4 regions of the Ancylobacter sp. G4_0304 genome follow, and region 3 is predicted to be linked to each of the others. Evidence: predicted binding sites of a transcription regulator. Region 3 holds the regulator's gene; each other region holds the start of a gene.
What was found. Region 3 encodes PhoB, which activates phosphate uptake and scavenging genes when phosphate is short. Its sites were predicted from a motif close to TGTCATNNANCTGTCAT; they were not measured.
Positions count from the first base shown of each region.

Region 1: the regulator PhoB is predicted to act here: its motif matches at 1,894-1,910, upstream of VRZ77_RS18640 (YdcH family protein).
Region 2: the regulator PhoB is predicted to act here: its motif matches at 2,528-2,544, upstream of VRZ77_RS04215 (alkaline phosphatase).
Region 4: the regulator PhoB is predicted to act here: its motif matches at 2,848-2,864, upstream of VRZ77_RS04335 (DUF2794 domain-containing protein).

Region 1 is NZ_JAZDRM010000040.1:766-4,736, reverse strand. It holds gene VRZ77_RS18645 (propionyl-CoA synthetase) at 1-1,470, opposite strand, end outside; gene VRZ77_RS18640 (YdcH family protein) at 1,691-1,864, opposite strand; gene VRZ77_RS18635 (YdcH family protein) at 2,080-2,286, shown strand; gene VRZ77_RS18630 (peroxiredoxin) at 2,375-2,860, opposite strand; gene VRZ77_RS18625 (protein-disulfide reductase DsbD domain-containing protein) at 2,985-3,836, opposite strand.
Region 2 is NZ_JAZDRM010000005.1:37,305-41,275, forward strand. It holds gene VRZ77_RS04205 (MFS transporter) at 1-1,026, opposite strand, end outside; gene VRZ77_RS04210 (bifunctional transcriptional activator/DNA repair enzyme AdaA) at 1,341-2,432, opposite strand; gene VRZ77_RS04215 (alkaline phosphatase) at 2,612-3,971, shown strand, end outside.
Region 3 is NZ_JAZDRM010000007.1:86,058-90,028, forward strand. It holds gene pstA (phosphate ABC transporter permease PstA) at 1-567, shown strand, start outside; gene pstB (phosphate ABC transporter ATP-binding protein PstB) at 576-1,397, shown strand; gene phoU (phosphate signaling complex protein PhoU) at 1,423-2,136, shown strand; gene phoB (phosphate regulon transcriptional regulator PhoB) at 2,169-2,870, shown strand; gene VRZ77_RS06005 (SDR family oxidoreductase) at 3,027-3,791, opposite strand; gene VRZ77_RS06010 (LysR family transcriptional regulator) at 3,921-3,971, shown strand, end outside.
Region 4 is NZ_JAZDRM010000005.1:63,810-67,780, reverse strand. It holds gene VRZ77_RS04350 (ubiquinone biosynthesis hydroxylase) at 1-404, shown strand, start outside; gene aguA (agmatine deiminase) at 419-1,507, opposite strand; gene aguB (N-carbamoylputrescine amidase) at 1,539-2,411, opposite strand; gene VRZ77_RS04335 (DUF2794 domain-containing protein) at 2,459-2,809, opposite strand; gene VRZ77_RS04330 (DUF1223 domain-containing protein) at 3,195-3,971, opposite strand, start outside.

The DNA.
Region 1 (3,971 bases), on a different contig from region 3:
GAAGCCGGCATCGGCGGTCTTGTAGTAGCCGGGGAAGTCAACGAGATAGCTCTCGCGAAACCGCTCGTCCTGCTGCCAGAGTGTGGGCAGGCAGCCGGGCGGCAGCGGGAGCTTGATGGCGATCGAGCCCATCTTGTTCGCCGCCACCGGATGGCCGCCCTCGTCGAGGATGCGCACGTCGTAGCCCGGCATTGGCACGCCGGTGGAGCCGACCTTGACCGGCAGCCAGCCGAGCCCGACCGGATTGCCGGCGATGGCCCAGCCGGTTTCGGTCTGCCACCAGTGATCGACCACCGGCACGCCGAGCTTCTGTTCCGCCCACACCACCGTGTCCGGGTCGGCGCGCTCGCCGGCGAGGAACAGCGTGCGCAGCGACGACAGGTCGTAATCGCCGATCAGCCGCCCGTCCGGGTCTTCCTTCTTGATCGCGCGCAGCGCGGTCGGGGCGGTGAACAGCGCGCTGACCTTGTATTCCTCGATCACCCGCCAGAACGCGCCGGCATCCGGGGTGCCGACCGGCTTGCCTTCGTAGAGCACCGTGGTGCAGCCGGTCAGCAGTGGGGCGTAGACGATGTAGGAATGGCCGACCACCCAGCCGATATCGGAGGCCGACCAGAACACCTCGCCCGGCGCGACGCCGTAGAGCCCGTCCATCGACCAGCGCAGCGCTACCATGTAGCCGGCGGTATCGCGCACCACGCCCTTGGGCTTTCCGGTGGTGCCGGAGGTGTAGAGGATATAGAGCGGCTCGGTGGCGCCCATCGCGGCGCAATCGGCGCCGCGGCCGGCGCTGGCGGCATGGCTGCGCGCCTGCGCCCAATCATGGTCGCGGCCGGGCTTGAGGCTAGCGGCCAGTTCGGGGCGCTGGAACACCAGGCAAGCCTCGGGCTGATGGCTGACCATGGTGAGCGCGAGGTCGAGCAGCGGCTTGTAGGCGACGACGCGCGAGGGCTCGATGCCGCAGGAGGCGGAGAGGATGACCTTCGGCCTCGCATCCTCGATACGGCTCGCCAGCTCAGCCGCCGCGAAACCGCCGAACACCACCGAATGCACCGCGCCGATCCGCGCGCAGGCCAGCATGGCGAACACCGCCTCGGGGATCATCGGCATGTAGATGACCACGCGGTCACCCTTCTCCACGCCGAGATCGCGCAGCATGGCACCGAGGGTGCGCACTTCCGCCTGCAGCTCGGAATAGGTAACGGTGCGCTTGGCGCCGGTCACCGGGCTATCGTAGAAGATCGCCGGCTGGTTGCCGCGGCCGGCGTCGACATGGCGGTCGACCGCGTTGTGGCAGACATTGCACAGGCCGCCGGTGAACCAGCGTCCATAAACGCCGTGGTCGGCATCGAACACGCTGCGCGGCGGCGCGATCCAGTCGATGCCGAGCGCGGCCTCGCGCCAGAACCCTTCAGGGTCCTGCATGGAGCGGGCATAGGTCTGTTGGTACCGACTGTCATCGGTCGTCATGAGGGCGTCTCCCAGCGTTCCGTTGTTTTTTTGCTTTGAACACAAGGATTCAGGCTGCGCTCTCCTGTTTCAAGAGCGCTCAAATGCTTACGACCTTAGGTCTAGCCGGCAAAAGGCATGGCTTACGTGCAGAGAGGAGCAGAACCGCCGGCGCAGCGGCCGGCGGTTTAGTGAACTCAAGGTATTGTAAATTCAAGGCATCGGGGTACTGCGACCCGGCTCAGTGCAGGGTGCCCTTAAGCCGTGCGATCTCGTCCTTGAGATAAAGCTTGCGGCGCTTGAGATCGTTCACCCGCACCTCGTCGGAGGCCGGCCGCGCCGTTTCTTCTCGTAGGGCCTTGTCGAGCGCCTCATGGCGTCGTTCCAGTTCCGCAACATGCGCCTGCATGGACATGGACAGTTCTCCTTGTCTTCGGAAGCGAACGTCATGAGCGTGTCACAAGCCGGGCGGTCTGTCGATCAAACGATGCGCTGCGCTGCAGCAAGACGGAGCGTTTAGGCGGCGGCTCGCGAGTTCGTGTTGCGGGCCGGGCCAAGGGCGGCGATACTCGCGCCCAAGCCCCGCGAGGGCGGTGGCGAGTCGGTTTGCAGGTCGGGCATTTGACACAGATGACGGCGGAAGAGGAACGCGAGCTTTCGGCTCTCCTCGAGCGTCTGCGGCAGGAGCATCGCGATCTGGATGCCGCCATCGCCGCGCTTCAGGCGATGCCGAGCTGCGATCAGCTCCAGCTCGCCCGCTTCAAGAAGCGCAAGCTGATGCTCAAGGACCGCATCGGCTTCGTCGAGGACCAGATTTTCCCGGATATCATCGCCTGATCCGCGGCGCCGTCGGGAGCGCGGCAGGGTTCGGGCGGGCGCGCGAGCCCGGCCGGAGCGCGCCCGGCCGGGGAGGACGCGCAAGCGATCAGAACTGCGTGAGCAGCACGTCGGCGTTGGTGGCGTCGGCCTTGTGGGCCTTTTCCTCGACATTGAGGACCAGCACCTCGCCGTCGTCGACCAGCATGGAATAGCGCTTGGAGCGCAGGCCGAGGCCGGCCGCCGAGGCGTCGAACTCAAGGCCGAGCGCTTTGGCGAAATCGCCATTGCCATCGGAAAGGAACAGGATCTTGCCGCCGGCATTGGAGGCCTTCTCCCAGGCTTCCATCACGAAGGGGTCGTTGACCGCCGTCACGGCGATGGTCGACACGCCCTTGGCAAACAGCTCGTCCGCGCGGGCGATGAAGCTCGGCAGGTGGTTCTTGTGGCAGGTCGGGGTGAAGGCGCCGGGAACGGCGAACAGCACGACCTTCTTGTTCTTGAAGATTTCTTCCGTGGACTTCGGCACCGGGCCGTCGGCCGTGGCGACGCGGAACGTGGCGCTCGGCAGGGTATCGCCGACCTTGATGGTCATGGGTGGTCCTTTCACGTGATTCTTTTTTGCGCGGGCGGAAGGCGGCTTGGCAACCGCAGCCGCGACGCCCCCCGGTGCCCGGCTGCCGGTAGCATAGACATTTCCCGTCCGACGGAAAGTCGTATCAGTGAATGGAAAGCGGGGTAGTGATCTCGGCCGCGCGCGTGCCGTCCACCAGCGTGAACTTCAGCTTCGTGGCCGATACATCGGCGCCGGTCGGCACGCCGTCGACCGGCAGGAGGAACTGCGTGCGCCCGTCCGCGCCGGCTTCGCGATGGGGCAGCGGCAGCGCCCAATCCTCGGTCGGCCCTTCCACGAACAGATCGGCGCGCTCCGTCTCGGCGACGCGCGCGATCACGCGGATAGTCGGCGTGCCATTGATGGTTTCGAGCGTCACGGCGTCGATCCCCGTATCGCCCGGCGCGCCGAGCCCGGCGGGGCGGGGCACGGTCGCCTGCGCCGCCAGCAGGGCCGGCGGGGAGGGCGCCGCGCCCTCGGCCGGCAGGTCGAGCGTGACGATGGCATTGGCCGGCTGGCAGATTTTCTCGCACACCGCGAAATCGAGCGCGAGGCGCAGCGCGACCGGCTTGGACGGGTCCTGCGGAGTCACGGCGAACGGGATCACAACCCCGTGCTTGTAGCCGATCGACACGCTGCCGCCCTCGTCGAACCGCACCGGTGCCGGCCAGAAGATCTCCAGATTCCCGACATTGTGCGAGCCGGACCAGTCGAAGCGCGGAGGGATGCCGGCATCGCCCGGATAGCGCCAATAGGTCTTCCAGCCCGGCGTCAGGCGGATTTCGATTCCACCCGAAAGCCGGCCGTCCTCGCGCGCCCCGCCGATGAGCCGAACCGCGGTGCCGGCGGGGGCCGACCACGACGATTCGATGCCGGCCCGCGCCGCGCCCGCGTCGAAAACGGCGAGAGCGCCGGCGACGGCGAGAAGGGTGAGGAGGTGGCGGCACAGTCGAAGCATGCGCTGGCGATACCCTGTCGCGATGCGCCGGGAAAGCCGTCGCGGCCGCACTTTCATGTGAGGCGGACCGTGATGGGTGCCGTTGCGGCGCCGCGCGCACTTGAAAATGCGCCGATGGGGTTTACGCTTTCCCTC
Region 2 (3,971 bases), on a different contig from region 3:
CCAGACCAGCCCGAAGGCGACGATGGCCAGCGTCACCCCGATCAGCGTCGCGCGGCGGCCGTGGCGGTCGGCCCAGGGGCCGGAGGCCATGGTGAAGATGCCGAAGAACACCACGCCGAAGATCATCATCAGCACGAAGCTCGTATAGTCGTAGCCGAGCCCCGGCAGCGCGGCGCCGGCGGCGGCCCGGCCATAGCTGAGCGAGAAGGTGGTCATCAGGTAGAACAGCACATAGGTCGCCAGCATGTAGAACGTGCCGAGCACGACCTCCCTTCCATGGGTGCGGAACACGCTGGCGAGCGGCAGGCTCTTCACCTTGCCGGCCTTCACCGTCTTCTCGAAGGCGGTGCTCTCCACGAGGTTCAGCCGCACCCACAGGCCGACGATCACCATCACCGCCGAGAACAGGAACGGGATGCGCCAGCCCCAGTTCAGGAAGGCGTCGGAGGGGCGCGAGGGGTCCTCCGACGGCAGCACCGCAGCGATGATCAGGAACAGGCCGTTGGCGATGATGAAGCCGAGCGGGGCGCCGAGTTGCGGGAAGGTGCCGAAGATGGCGCGCTTGCCGGGCGGGGCATTCTCGGTGGCGACCAGCGCCGCCCCGCTCCATTCGCCGCCCAGCGCGAAACCCTGCGCGAGGCGCAGCACCACCAGCAGCGCCGGAGCCAGCCAGCCCACCATCGGGAAGGTCGGCAGCGCGCCGATCAGGAAGGTCGCGATGCCCATGGTCAGCAGCGCGCCAACCAGCGTCACCTTGCGCCCGCGCTTGTCGCCGAGATGGCCAAAGAAGATCGCCCCGAGGGGGCGCGCCACCATGGCCGCGCCGAACACCGCGAAGGAGGCGAGCAGCGCGGTGGTCTCGTTGCCGGCCGGAAAGAACAGGTGCGGGAACACCAGCACCGCCGCCGTGGCATAGACGTAGAAGTCGTAGAACTCGATCGTGGTGCCGACGAGGCTCGCGAGAATGACGCGCGAGCGCGGATTGACGGCGGCGGGGGTCGCCGGGGCGGCGAGGGTGACGGACATGGCAACGCTCCGAGAGCAGCGCGGCCGGCAGCCGTCTCGGCCGTCGGGCAGCGCTGCGGGTCCGTGCCGGCAAGCCGGCTCCGGCTTGTCGAAACGAACCCGGCTTGAGGGGTCGGACGCAATCTCCTTGCGGCCACGTCGGGGCCGGCGAACGGAACATGCGTCGCGGGTCGGTTCGAGGCGGCAAGGGCCGCCCGTTTCATGACACCCCTCATATACGCAGGCACCGGGCAAATGAAGCGCGCGCGGCCGCTGAGCCATGCGGCAGGCTCATGACAAAACCCCGTGCGCGCATGGCCGGCGCCGTCCGATACCTAATCCGCGCGAGCCGTACGACCTTCGTCGAAAGCGTGCTCGCGGGCGAGCTGCCGCTCGATCTCGATCAGCTTCTGCTTGCGCCAAAGCCCGCCGCCATAGCCGGTGAGCGAGCCGTCGGCGCCGATGACGCGGTGGCAGGGGATCAGCAGCGCGATCTGGTTGGCGCCGTTGGCACGGGCGACCGCGCGCACGGCGAGCGGCTGGCCCAGCGCCTGCGCGATCTCGGAATAGCTGCGGGTGACCCCGGGCGGGATGGTCATCAGCTCCGCCCACACCGCGCGGGTGAAGGCGCTGCCGTGAAGCGCGAGCGGAATCGAGAACCCGCCCGGCCGCCCGTCGAAATAGCGCGCGAGCTCATCTCCCAGTCGGTCGTGCAGGGCCATGCGGGCGATACCAAGCGTGCCGCGCGCCAGCCCGTTCAGCCGCTTGAGTTCCGCCGGCAGGCCCTTGCGGTCGGCGAACTCCAGGAGATGCAGCCGCTCGGTGTCGCAGATCGCCACCATGGCGCCGAGCGGGGTGTCGAGCCAGTGCGCGGCCAATAAAGGCTCCCGCGACAGCTTGCCCGGCGCCACGCCCGCGAGCCGCGCGAACGCCTCGCGAAAACCTTCGGGCGAGGCGAAGCCGGCTTCCAGCTGCGCGTCGATCACCCGCCCGCCCTCGCCCAGCGTCTGGAAGCCGGCACGCAGCCGCTCCATCCGCGCCATTTCAAGGAACGTCATGCCGAAATGGCGGCGGAAGGCGCGCCGCACCGTGGAGGGATCCAGCCCCATCCGCTCGACATCCTGCTCGCTCCAGCGATAGGCCGGGCGCTGCTCCAGCGCGCCCAGCAGCGTGCGGATCGCGGGATCGCTCTCGGCCGCCGGGGCGAGCGGCGCACAGCGCTTGCAGGCGCGAAAGCCCGCCGCAAGGCATTCCGGCACGCTGGCGAAGAAGCGGCAGTTCTCCGGCTTCGGCTTTCGCGCCGGGCAGGTCAGCCGGCAGAAAATGCCGGTCGAGGTAACGCCGACATAGGCGCGCCCGTCATAGGCGCCGTCGCGCGCGAGCAGGGCCTGATAGAGCACCGGGGCGGGGGGAAGATCGAACAGCATGGCGACAGCCTAGCGCCGCGCGAGACCGCACGTCGCCGGAAATCGGGCGTCTCTTCCGCCCCGGCACGACGGCATGCGCCGGCTGACGCAGGGGCAGTCATCCCGGTGACATGGGCGGGCTTTAGCCAAAGCGCCGATCCGTTACCGCCGATCCATCACCTTCTGGGGAGACCCGCCGGATGCGCTCGCTCATCGCAGCCCTTGCCGCCACCACCTGCCTGTTCTCGGCCGCGCAGGCCGCGACGGTGTACCCGCTCGACCGCGCCACCATCCTCGCCGGCTCGCCCTTCGACCTGAAGGTGGAATTCGACGCCGTGGTGAAGCCGGCGGACGTCACCGTCACCATCAATGGCGAGCCCGCCGCCAAGGTGCTCGGCAAGGATGTCGTGTTCGTCGAGAAGGAGCCCGGCTTCGAGGCCTCCGCCGTTCTGATCCGCGCCGGCGCGATTGCCAAGCCCGGCACCTACACGGTCGAGGCCAAGGCCGGCGCCGAGACCAAGACCGTGAACTGGGAAGTCTACGGCACCCCGGCGACCGCCAAGGCCCGGAACGTCATCTTCTTCCTCGGCGACGGCCTGTCGGTCGCCCACCGCACCGGCGCGCGCCTGATGTCGAAGGGCATGCATGAGGGCAAGGCCGATGGCCGCCTGAACATGGACGGCATTCCGCCGGCCGCCTTCATCGGCACCTCGGCCACCAACGCCATCGCCACCGACAGCGCCAACACCATGTCGGCCTACATGACCGGCCACAAGACCGCGGTGAACGCCATCGGGGTCTATGCCGACCGCACCAAGGACGCGTTCGACGATCCGCGCGTCGAGAACATCGCCGAGGCGCTGCGCCGCACCACCCGGAAGTCGATCGGCATCGTCGCCCCCTCGGAGATCGAGGACGCCACCCCGGCCGCCGTGGTCGCCCACACCCGCCTCCGCTCGGAAAAAGCCGCGGTGGTCGGCCAGATGTTCGCCGTGAAGCCCGAGGTGATCCTCGGCGGCGGCTCGGCCTATTTCCTGCCCAAGAGCACGCCGGGCTCGAAGCGCAAGGACGAGCAGGACTTCATCGCGATGTTCCGGGAGGCCGGCTACGCGCTCGCCACCGACAAGACCGAACTGGCCGCCGCCGCCGGCACCAATTCCGGCAAGATCCTCGGCCTGTTCCACACCGGCAACATGGACACCACGCTCGACCGCGAGTTCCTCAAGAAGGGCACCGTGTCGAAGTTCCCGAACCAGCCCGGCCTCGTCGAGATGACCAAGGTCGCGCTCGGCGAACTCTCCAAGAACCCCGAGGGCTTCTTCCTGATGGTCGAGGGCTCCTCGATCGACAAGATGTCCCACCCGATGGACTGGGACCGCGCGCTCGTCGAGACCATCGAGTTCGACCAGGCGATCGGCGCCGCGCTCGATTTCGCCAAGACCCATCCCGACACGCTGATCGTCGTCACCGGCGACCACACCCACGGCGTGGCGATTGTCGGCACGGTGGACGACGACAAGCCGGGCACCGAAATGCGCGAGAAGGTCGGCGTCTATGCCG
Region 3 (3,971 bases):
TTTCTCGCCGAGAACGGCCGCGGCACCCATATCGGCAATGTGGTGCGCTTCGTGAACGACGTGCTGCTGTCCGCCCCGTCGATCCTGATCGGCCTGTTCGTCTACCAGCTGCTGGTCGTGCCCTTCGGCGGCTTCTCCGGCTGGGCGGGCGTCGCGGCGCTGGCGATCCTGGTGATCCCCGTGGTGGTGCGCACCACCGAGGACATGCTCGCGCTGGTGCCGATCGGCCTGCGCGAGGCCGCCTTCGCGCTCGGCGCGCCGCAGTGGAAGGTGGTGACCATGATCACCTGGCGCGCGGCCCGCGCCGGCATCACCACCGGCGTTCTGCTGGCGCTGGCCCGTGCCGCCGGCGAGACCGCGCCCCTGCTGTTCACCTCGCTCGGCAATAATGGCTGGTCGGTGAGCCTCAACGCGCCGATGGCTAGCCTGCCGATCGCGATCTACCAATATGCCGCCAGCCCCTTCGAGGACTGGGTTGCCCTTGCCTGGGCCGGCGCGCTGCTGATCACCGCCGGGGTGCTCGCCCTCAACATTGTTTCCCGCCTCGTGCTGGCGAAGATGAAGTGAGACGGACCATGAACTTCGCTCCCGAAACGTCCATCGACGTCGCCTCCGCCGTCAACCGCGCCACCGCGCCGTCGGCCGAGCCCAAGCTCAAGGTCGAGAAGCTGAACTTCTATTACGGCGACAACCACGCCCTGAAGAACATCAACTTCGAGATTCCCGAGAAGCGCGTCACCGCGATGATCGGGCCCTCGGGCTGTGGCAAGTCCACGCTGCTGCGCATCTTCAACCGCATGTTCCAGCTGTATCCGGGCCAGCGCGCCGAAGGCACCATCCTGTTCGACGGCATCAACCTGCTCGGCAAGGAACTGGACTCCACCATCGTGCGCTCGCGCATCGGCATGGTGTTCCAGAAGCCGACCCCGTTCCCGATGTCGATCTACGACAACATCGCCTTCGGCGTCCGGCTGCATGAGAGCCTCTCCAAGGCGCAGATGGACGAGCGCGTGGAATGGTGCCTGCGCAAGGCCGCGATCTGGGAAGAGACCAAGGACCGCCTCCACACCTCCGCGCTCGGCATGTCGGGCGGCCAGCAGCAGCGCCTGTGCATCGCGCGCACCATCGCGGTGCGCCCGGAAGTGATCCTGCTCGACGAGCCGACCTCGGCGCTCGACCCGATCTCGACCTCGAAGATCGAGGACCTGATCGACGAGCTGAAGCAGGAATTCACCATCGTCATCGTGACGCACAACATGCAGCAGGCCGCGCGCTGCGCCGACATCACCTCGTTCTTCTATCTGGGCGAATTGATCGAGGTCGGCCCCTCGGCCGAGATCTTCACCAATCCCCGCGAAGCCCGCACCCGCGACTACATCACCGGCCGCTTCGGCTGAGCGAATGACGAGAGAGGTTCATGCCATGACCGAACATATCGTTTCGTCATTCGACACCGATCTGAAGGAAATCGGGCGCCGCGTCGTGGAAATGGGCGGCCAGGCCGAGCGGCTGGTGGCCGATTCCGTGGCGGCTCTGGTCAAGCGCGACACCGAGCTCGCCCAGAAGGTCATCGTGCTCGACGGCCCGATCGACCTCCTGCAGCGCGAGATCGAGGAAAAGGCGATCCTCACCATCGCCCGCCGCCAGCCGCTGGCCGGCGACCTGCGCGAGATCGTGGCCGCCATGCGCATCGCCAACGATCTGGAGCGCATCGGCGACCTCGCCAAGAACACCGCCAAGCGCGTGCTCGCGCTCACCGGCGAGTTCCACCCGCAGAAGCTGGTGCGCGGGGTCGAGCACATGTCGGGCATCGTGTTCGAGCAGCTCAAGACCGTGCTGGACGCCTATGCCAGCCGCGACGACGCCAAGGCGGTCGAGGTGTGGCAGCGCGACGGCGAGGTCGACGTGCTCTACACCTCGCTGTTCCGCGAACTCCTCACCTACATGATGGAAGACCCGCGCAACATCTCGCTGTGCACCCACCTGCTGTTCTGCGCCAAGAACATCGAGCGCATCGGCGACCACGCGACCAACATCGCCGAGACGGTGCATTACCTCGCGACCGGCACGCTGCTCACCGAGGAGCGGCCCAAGCAGGACACGTCCAGCCTTACTTCCGTGGCGTTCCCGTCCTGATCGTCAGGCGCGGCGTGCGGCGAGGATAGACCATGCCGACCAACATTCTGATCGTGGAGGATGAGGAGCCCCTCACCCTCCTTCTGCGCTACAACCTCGAATCCGAAGGCTACGCCGTCGAGAGCGTGGCGCGCGGCGACGAGGCCGAGACCCGGCTGCGCGAGAGCGTGCCGGACCTCGTGATCCTCGACTGGATGCTGCCGGGCCTGTCGGGCATCGAGCTGTGCCGGCGCCTGCGCGCCCGGCCGGAGACCGAGCGCATGCCGGTGCTGATGCTCACCGCCCGCGGCGAGGAGACCGAGCGCGTGCGCGGACTCGCGACCGGCGCCGACGATTATGTCGTGAAGCCGTTCTCGGTGCCGGAGCTGGTGGCGCGGGTGCGCGCCCTGCTGCGCCGCGCCAAGCCGGACCACATCTCGACCCTGCTGCGTGCCGGCGACATCGAGCTCGACCGCGAGACCAAGCGGGTCCACCGCTCCGGCCGCGAGCTGCATCTGGGGCCGACCGAGTTCCGGCTGCTGGAGTTCCTGATGCAGTCGCCCGGCCGGGTCTATTCCCGCGAGCAGCTTCTCGACGGCGTGTGGGGCCAGGACGTCTATATCGACGAGCGCACCGTGGACGTGCATGTCGGCCGCCTGCGCAAGGCGCTGAACCGCCCGCGCCAGCCCGACCCGATCCGCACCGTGCGCGGCTCCGGCTACTCGTTCAACGAAATGTTCGCCCGCGCCCATTAAGGGCGCAGGCGCCGCAACGAAATGTTCGCCCGCCCCATTGAGGGCGCAGGCGCCGCAACGAAATGTTCGCCCGCCCCATTGAGGGCTGGCGCTTCGACAAGACGATCGCCCGCGCGCCGCAAACGCGCGGGCGTTGTCGTCAGGCGGACAGTGCCGTCAGGTCCGTGTGATCGAGAGCCCGCCATCGACCAGATGCGCGGTGCCCGAAACGAAGGACGCATCGTCCGAGGCGAGATACAGCACCGAGCGCGCCAGTTCCTCCGGGGCTGCCACGCGCTTCAGCGCGTGCAGCCCGGTGATGAAGGACTGCGCTTCGGCCGTGCCGTTGGCTTCCTTGTACATCTCGGTCTCCACCGCGCCGGGCAGCACGGCATTGACCCTGATGCCCTGCGGCCCGAACTCGGCGGCCAGCGCCTGGGTGAGCCCGATCAGGCCGGATTTCGAGGCGGCATAGGCGGCAAGGCCCGGAAAGGCGGTTGTGTAGCCGACGAAGGTCGAGGTGAAGATCACCGACCCGCCGCCGGTCTTCAGCATCTGCGCGATCTGGTGCTTGGCGCCGAGGAACGAGCCGGTGAGGTTGATCGCCAGCGTATCGGCCCAGCCCTCCTCGGAAATGCCCGTGCTCGGACCCTTTTCGCCGAGCGTGCCAGCATTGTTGAAGGCGATGTCGAGCCGGCCATAGCGCTCGGCCGCCAGCGCCACCAGCGCCTGCGCATAGTCTTCCGAGCGCACGTCGCCGGCGAGCGCGACTGCCTCGCCGCCGGCGGCCACGATCTCGGCGACCGCCGCGTCGAGTTCCGGCTGGCGGCGGGCGCCGAGCACCACCTTCGCGCCTTCCTTTGCAAACAGCACCGCGGTCGCGCGGCCGATGCCGGAGCTGGCGCCGGTCACCAGCGCGACCTTGTTGATAAGACGGGACATTGACTTCTCCTGCAATGAACGATCCGCCGCCGGGGCTTCCGGGGGCCTGTGTCACGCAGGAGTATGGCAAGGCCACCGCGTTCGGATTAGCCTGAGGAGAATGGAAATCATGTCCGGAAAATCCGAACGATGAAAATCGACGGCATCGCCGCTTTCGTCGCCATCGCCGAGGCCGGCTCG
Region 4 (3,971 bases), on a different contig from region 3:
TGGGCGATGCCGCACACACCATCCACCCCATTGCCGGGCAGGGCATCAATATGGGTCTGCGCGACGTGGCGGCGCTGGCCGAGGTGGTGACCGACGCCGCGCGGCTCGGCCTCGACATTGGCGGGCCGGACGTGCTGGAGCGCTACCAGCGCTGGCGCCGCTTCGACACGCTTGCCATGGGCATGGCGACCGACGGGTTGAACCGCCTGTTCGCCCCGCATTCCGACGTGGTGCGGCTGGTGCGCGATGTCGGGCTCGGGCTGGTCGACCGCCTGCCGACGCTCAAGAACCATTTCATCCGCGACGCCGCCGGCCTCGGTGGCGCGGCGCCTGGCGGGCAACTGCTCGGTGGACAGGTGTTTGGCGCTCAGGTGCCGAAGCTGCTGCGCGGCGAGGTGCTGTAGCCTGCGGCCCTGATTCAGCCGGGCACGCCCGCCGGCTGCTGCTGGGTGATGCAGTGAATATTGCCGCCGCCGAGCAGGATCTCGCGGGTCGGCAGGCCGATCACGGTGCGGTCCGGGAACAGGCCGGCGAGGATGGCGCGGGCCTCCTCGTCATGGGCGGGATCGAGAAACGGCATCAGCACCAGCCCGTTGCCGATGTAGAAATTGACGTAGGACCCGCCGAGCCGCTCGCCGAAATGCCGGCTCATCGTGCCGCCGGAATCGATCTCGATCGCCTCGTCCTCGCGGCGGAACAGCGGGCCGGGCAGTGGCAGCTTCACCACCTCGATGTTCCGGCCGCGCGCATCCCTCGCTTTGGACAGCCGCTCATAGGCGTCGCGCGAAATGGCGTATTGCGGGTCGGCCGGGTCGTCGCACCAGGTCAGCGCCACCACGCCGGGACGTACGAAGCAGGCGATGTTGTCGATATGGCCGGAGGTCTCGTCATGGACGAGGCCGGCGCCGAGCCAGATCACGGTCGAGACGCCGAGATAATCCTTCAGATGCTGCTCGATCTCGGCGCGCGACAAGCCGGGATTGCGGTTGGGGTTCAGGAGGCATTCCTCGGTGGTGAGCACCGTGCCCTCGCCGTCGACATGGATCGAGCCGCCCTCCAGCACCAGCGGCGCGCGGTAGCGCGGGGCGCGCTCGGTCTCCAGCACCTTGGCGGCCACCATCTCGTCCCGGTCGAACGGGGCGTAGAGCCCGCCCCAGGCGTTGAACCCCCAGTCCACGCCGCGCAGCCGGCCGTGCGCATCGGTGAGGAAGCTCGGCCCGCTGTCGCGGCACCAGGCATCGTCGGTGCCGGCCTCGACGAGGCGGACGGCGGGAGGCAGCAGCGCGCGCGCGTTTGCCCATTGTCCGGCGGAGACCAGCATGGTCATCGGCTCGAAACGGGCGATGGTGGCGGCGACCTCGGCGAAGGCGGCCTGACCGGGCCCACCGCCCGCGCGCCAGTTGTCGGCGCGTTCGGGCCAGATCATCCAGCAGCCGGCATGCGGCTCCCATTCGGCCGGCATGCGGAAGCCATCGGCGGCGGGCAGGCTGTTCAGCGTCTCGGCCATGATGAGCGGGTCTTTCAGCGCAGTTTTACGGTCAGCGATAGCCGTCGAGGGTAAGCAGCGGGCCGTAGAGTTCCGGCCGGCGATCGCGGAACACGCCCCAGCTGTGGCGCTGATGGGCAATGGCATCGAGGTCGAAGGTCGCGGTGAGCACGGTCTGCTCGCCGCGCCCGGCCTCGGCGACCTTGGCGCCGGTGGCGTCGGCGATGAAGGACGAGCCGTAGAAGCTGATCGAGGTGCCGTTGCGCCCCCGTTCCGTGCCGATGCGGTTGGAGGCGACCAGCGGCATCAGGTTGGCGCCGGCGTGGCCCTGCATCACCCGCTGCCAGTGGCCGGAAGAATCCAACGTCGAATCATGCGGTTCCGAGCCGATGGCGGTCGGGTAGAGCAGGATCTCGGCGCCCAGCAGCGCCATGGCGCGCGCCGATTCGGGGAACCACTGATCCCAGCAGATGCCGACGCCGACCCGGCCCACCGCGGTCTCCCACACCCGGAACCCGGTATCGCCGGGCGAGAAGTAGAATTTCTCGGTGTAGCCCGGCCCGTCTGGGATGTGGCTCTTGCGGTAGAGGCCGAGCAACTGGCCGTCGGCGTCGATCATGGCGAGGCTGTTGAAGGCGGTCTGGCCGGAACGCTCGAAGAACGAGATCGGCAGCACCACCTCCAGCTCGCGCGCCAGCGCGGCGAAATGGGCGAGCAGCCGGTTGTCCTCCAGCGGCGCCGCCAGCGACAGGAACTCGTAGTCCTGGTCCTGGCAGAAATAGGGGGTCTCGAACAGCTCCTGCAGCAGGATGAGCCGCGCGCCCTGCGCGGCGGCCTCGCGCACCAGCGATTCGGCACGGGCGACGTTGCCGTCGATGTTCCAGTCGCAAGCCATCTGGGTGGCGGCGACGGTGAGGCTGCGCATCGGGAACTCCTTCGGGATGCGGTCGGTGGGCGAAGCGCCGGGAGCGTTCAGTTCACGGCGCGCAGCGGCTTTTCCAGCACCGCGAGCACGCGCGCAAGCTCATGCCCGCGCTTGAGGATGAGGCCGGTCTGCGACACCACGGTGTAGGCGCCCTGGCGGCGGGCGAGGCGCGGGTCCTTCTCGATGCGGTAGATCGGCACTTCCGCCGCGCGGCGGAAGATCGAGAACACGGCGCGCTCGCGCGTGAAGTCGATGGCGTAGTCGCGCCATTCGCCCAGCGCGACCATGCGGCCGTACAGGTTGAGGATGCTGTCCAGTTCGCGACGGTCGAAAGAAACGACGTCGGCACGCTCGTTGCGGGTGCCGACCGGCAGACCTATCGGGTCGGTATCGGCCACGCGGCTCCTCCGGGCTTGGACTCAAGGTGACGCGCGATTGTCATCGCGCGGTCATGATCGCGCCGCCGGCGCTCGGCTTCAAGCGCCTTGTAGGCCGCCGCGGCAATGCCGGCTCCGCTCACGGGCTCGTTAACGAAAAACACACGGCCGCCCAAATTCGGCCCTTGCGGCGCCCATGGCGGGGGCCATCTTCTTAACCATACACCGGGTCGGTTCGCGAGGCGCATCGGTTTCCCAGCCCCCCAGCCCCCCGCGGCGTTTTGTGGGCCGGCTCGGTGTAGCGCATTAAGGTTCAATCCCCAATTGGCCTTCAGGGTCGGCAGTCGCCGGCCCTATTTTTTTGCCCGGCGCAGCGCCGAACCGGCCAGATCGGACAGGGCGTGTGTCAGCGCAGCGGCGTCAGCGCCGCGCCGACGATGGCGCCCGGCGCGGCCGAGGAGCCGTTCTGCACCAGCACCGCGACGGCATCGACGCCCTCCGTCTGGACGCTCGACAGCGGCACCTCGAACCGGGTTTCCCCGCCCTTCCAGTCGCCGAGCTTGGTCCAGCCGCGCACCACATTGTGGTAGCCGACCTTGGATCCCTCATTCTCGCCGCGGCCGATGTCGACCTCCATCTGGCTGGCGACGGGGCACAGCCACACCTCGCCCGACCCCGCCCCCGCGCCGACCGAGACCGCGAGCGTGCCGCCGCGGGCTTCCAGCGCCACCGGCACGGCGAGGTGCGGGACGCTGGCGATGGAGCGCTCCAGCCCCTCCTCGTCGGAGCCGATCGCCATGGCATGGCCGTTCACGATCGCCTGCGGCGTGAACATCTTCCCGTCGCCGCGCTGCTTGGCATAGGCCTTCTGGCGCACCGAATGGCCGTGCTTGGCCAACGTGTCCTTCCAGCCAAGATAGTCCCAGTAGTCCACGGCGAGGGTGAGGGCGATCACGTTCTCGTGGCCGGCGATCTCGCCGAGCAGCTTGTCGGCCGGTGGGCAGGAGGAGCACCCCTGGCTGGTGAACAGCTCGACCACCGCCGCCGGCGCCGTGATGGCACGGGGCGTGGGGTCCTCCGCCCGCGCGGCCGACGCGCCCATCGCCATCCATCCCAACGCCGCCAGCAACACGGCAAGCCCCTGCGGCGCACCGGAGGGCGCGGTCGAGGCCTCGTTGTGGGT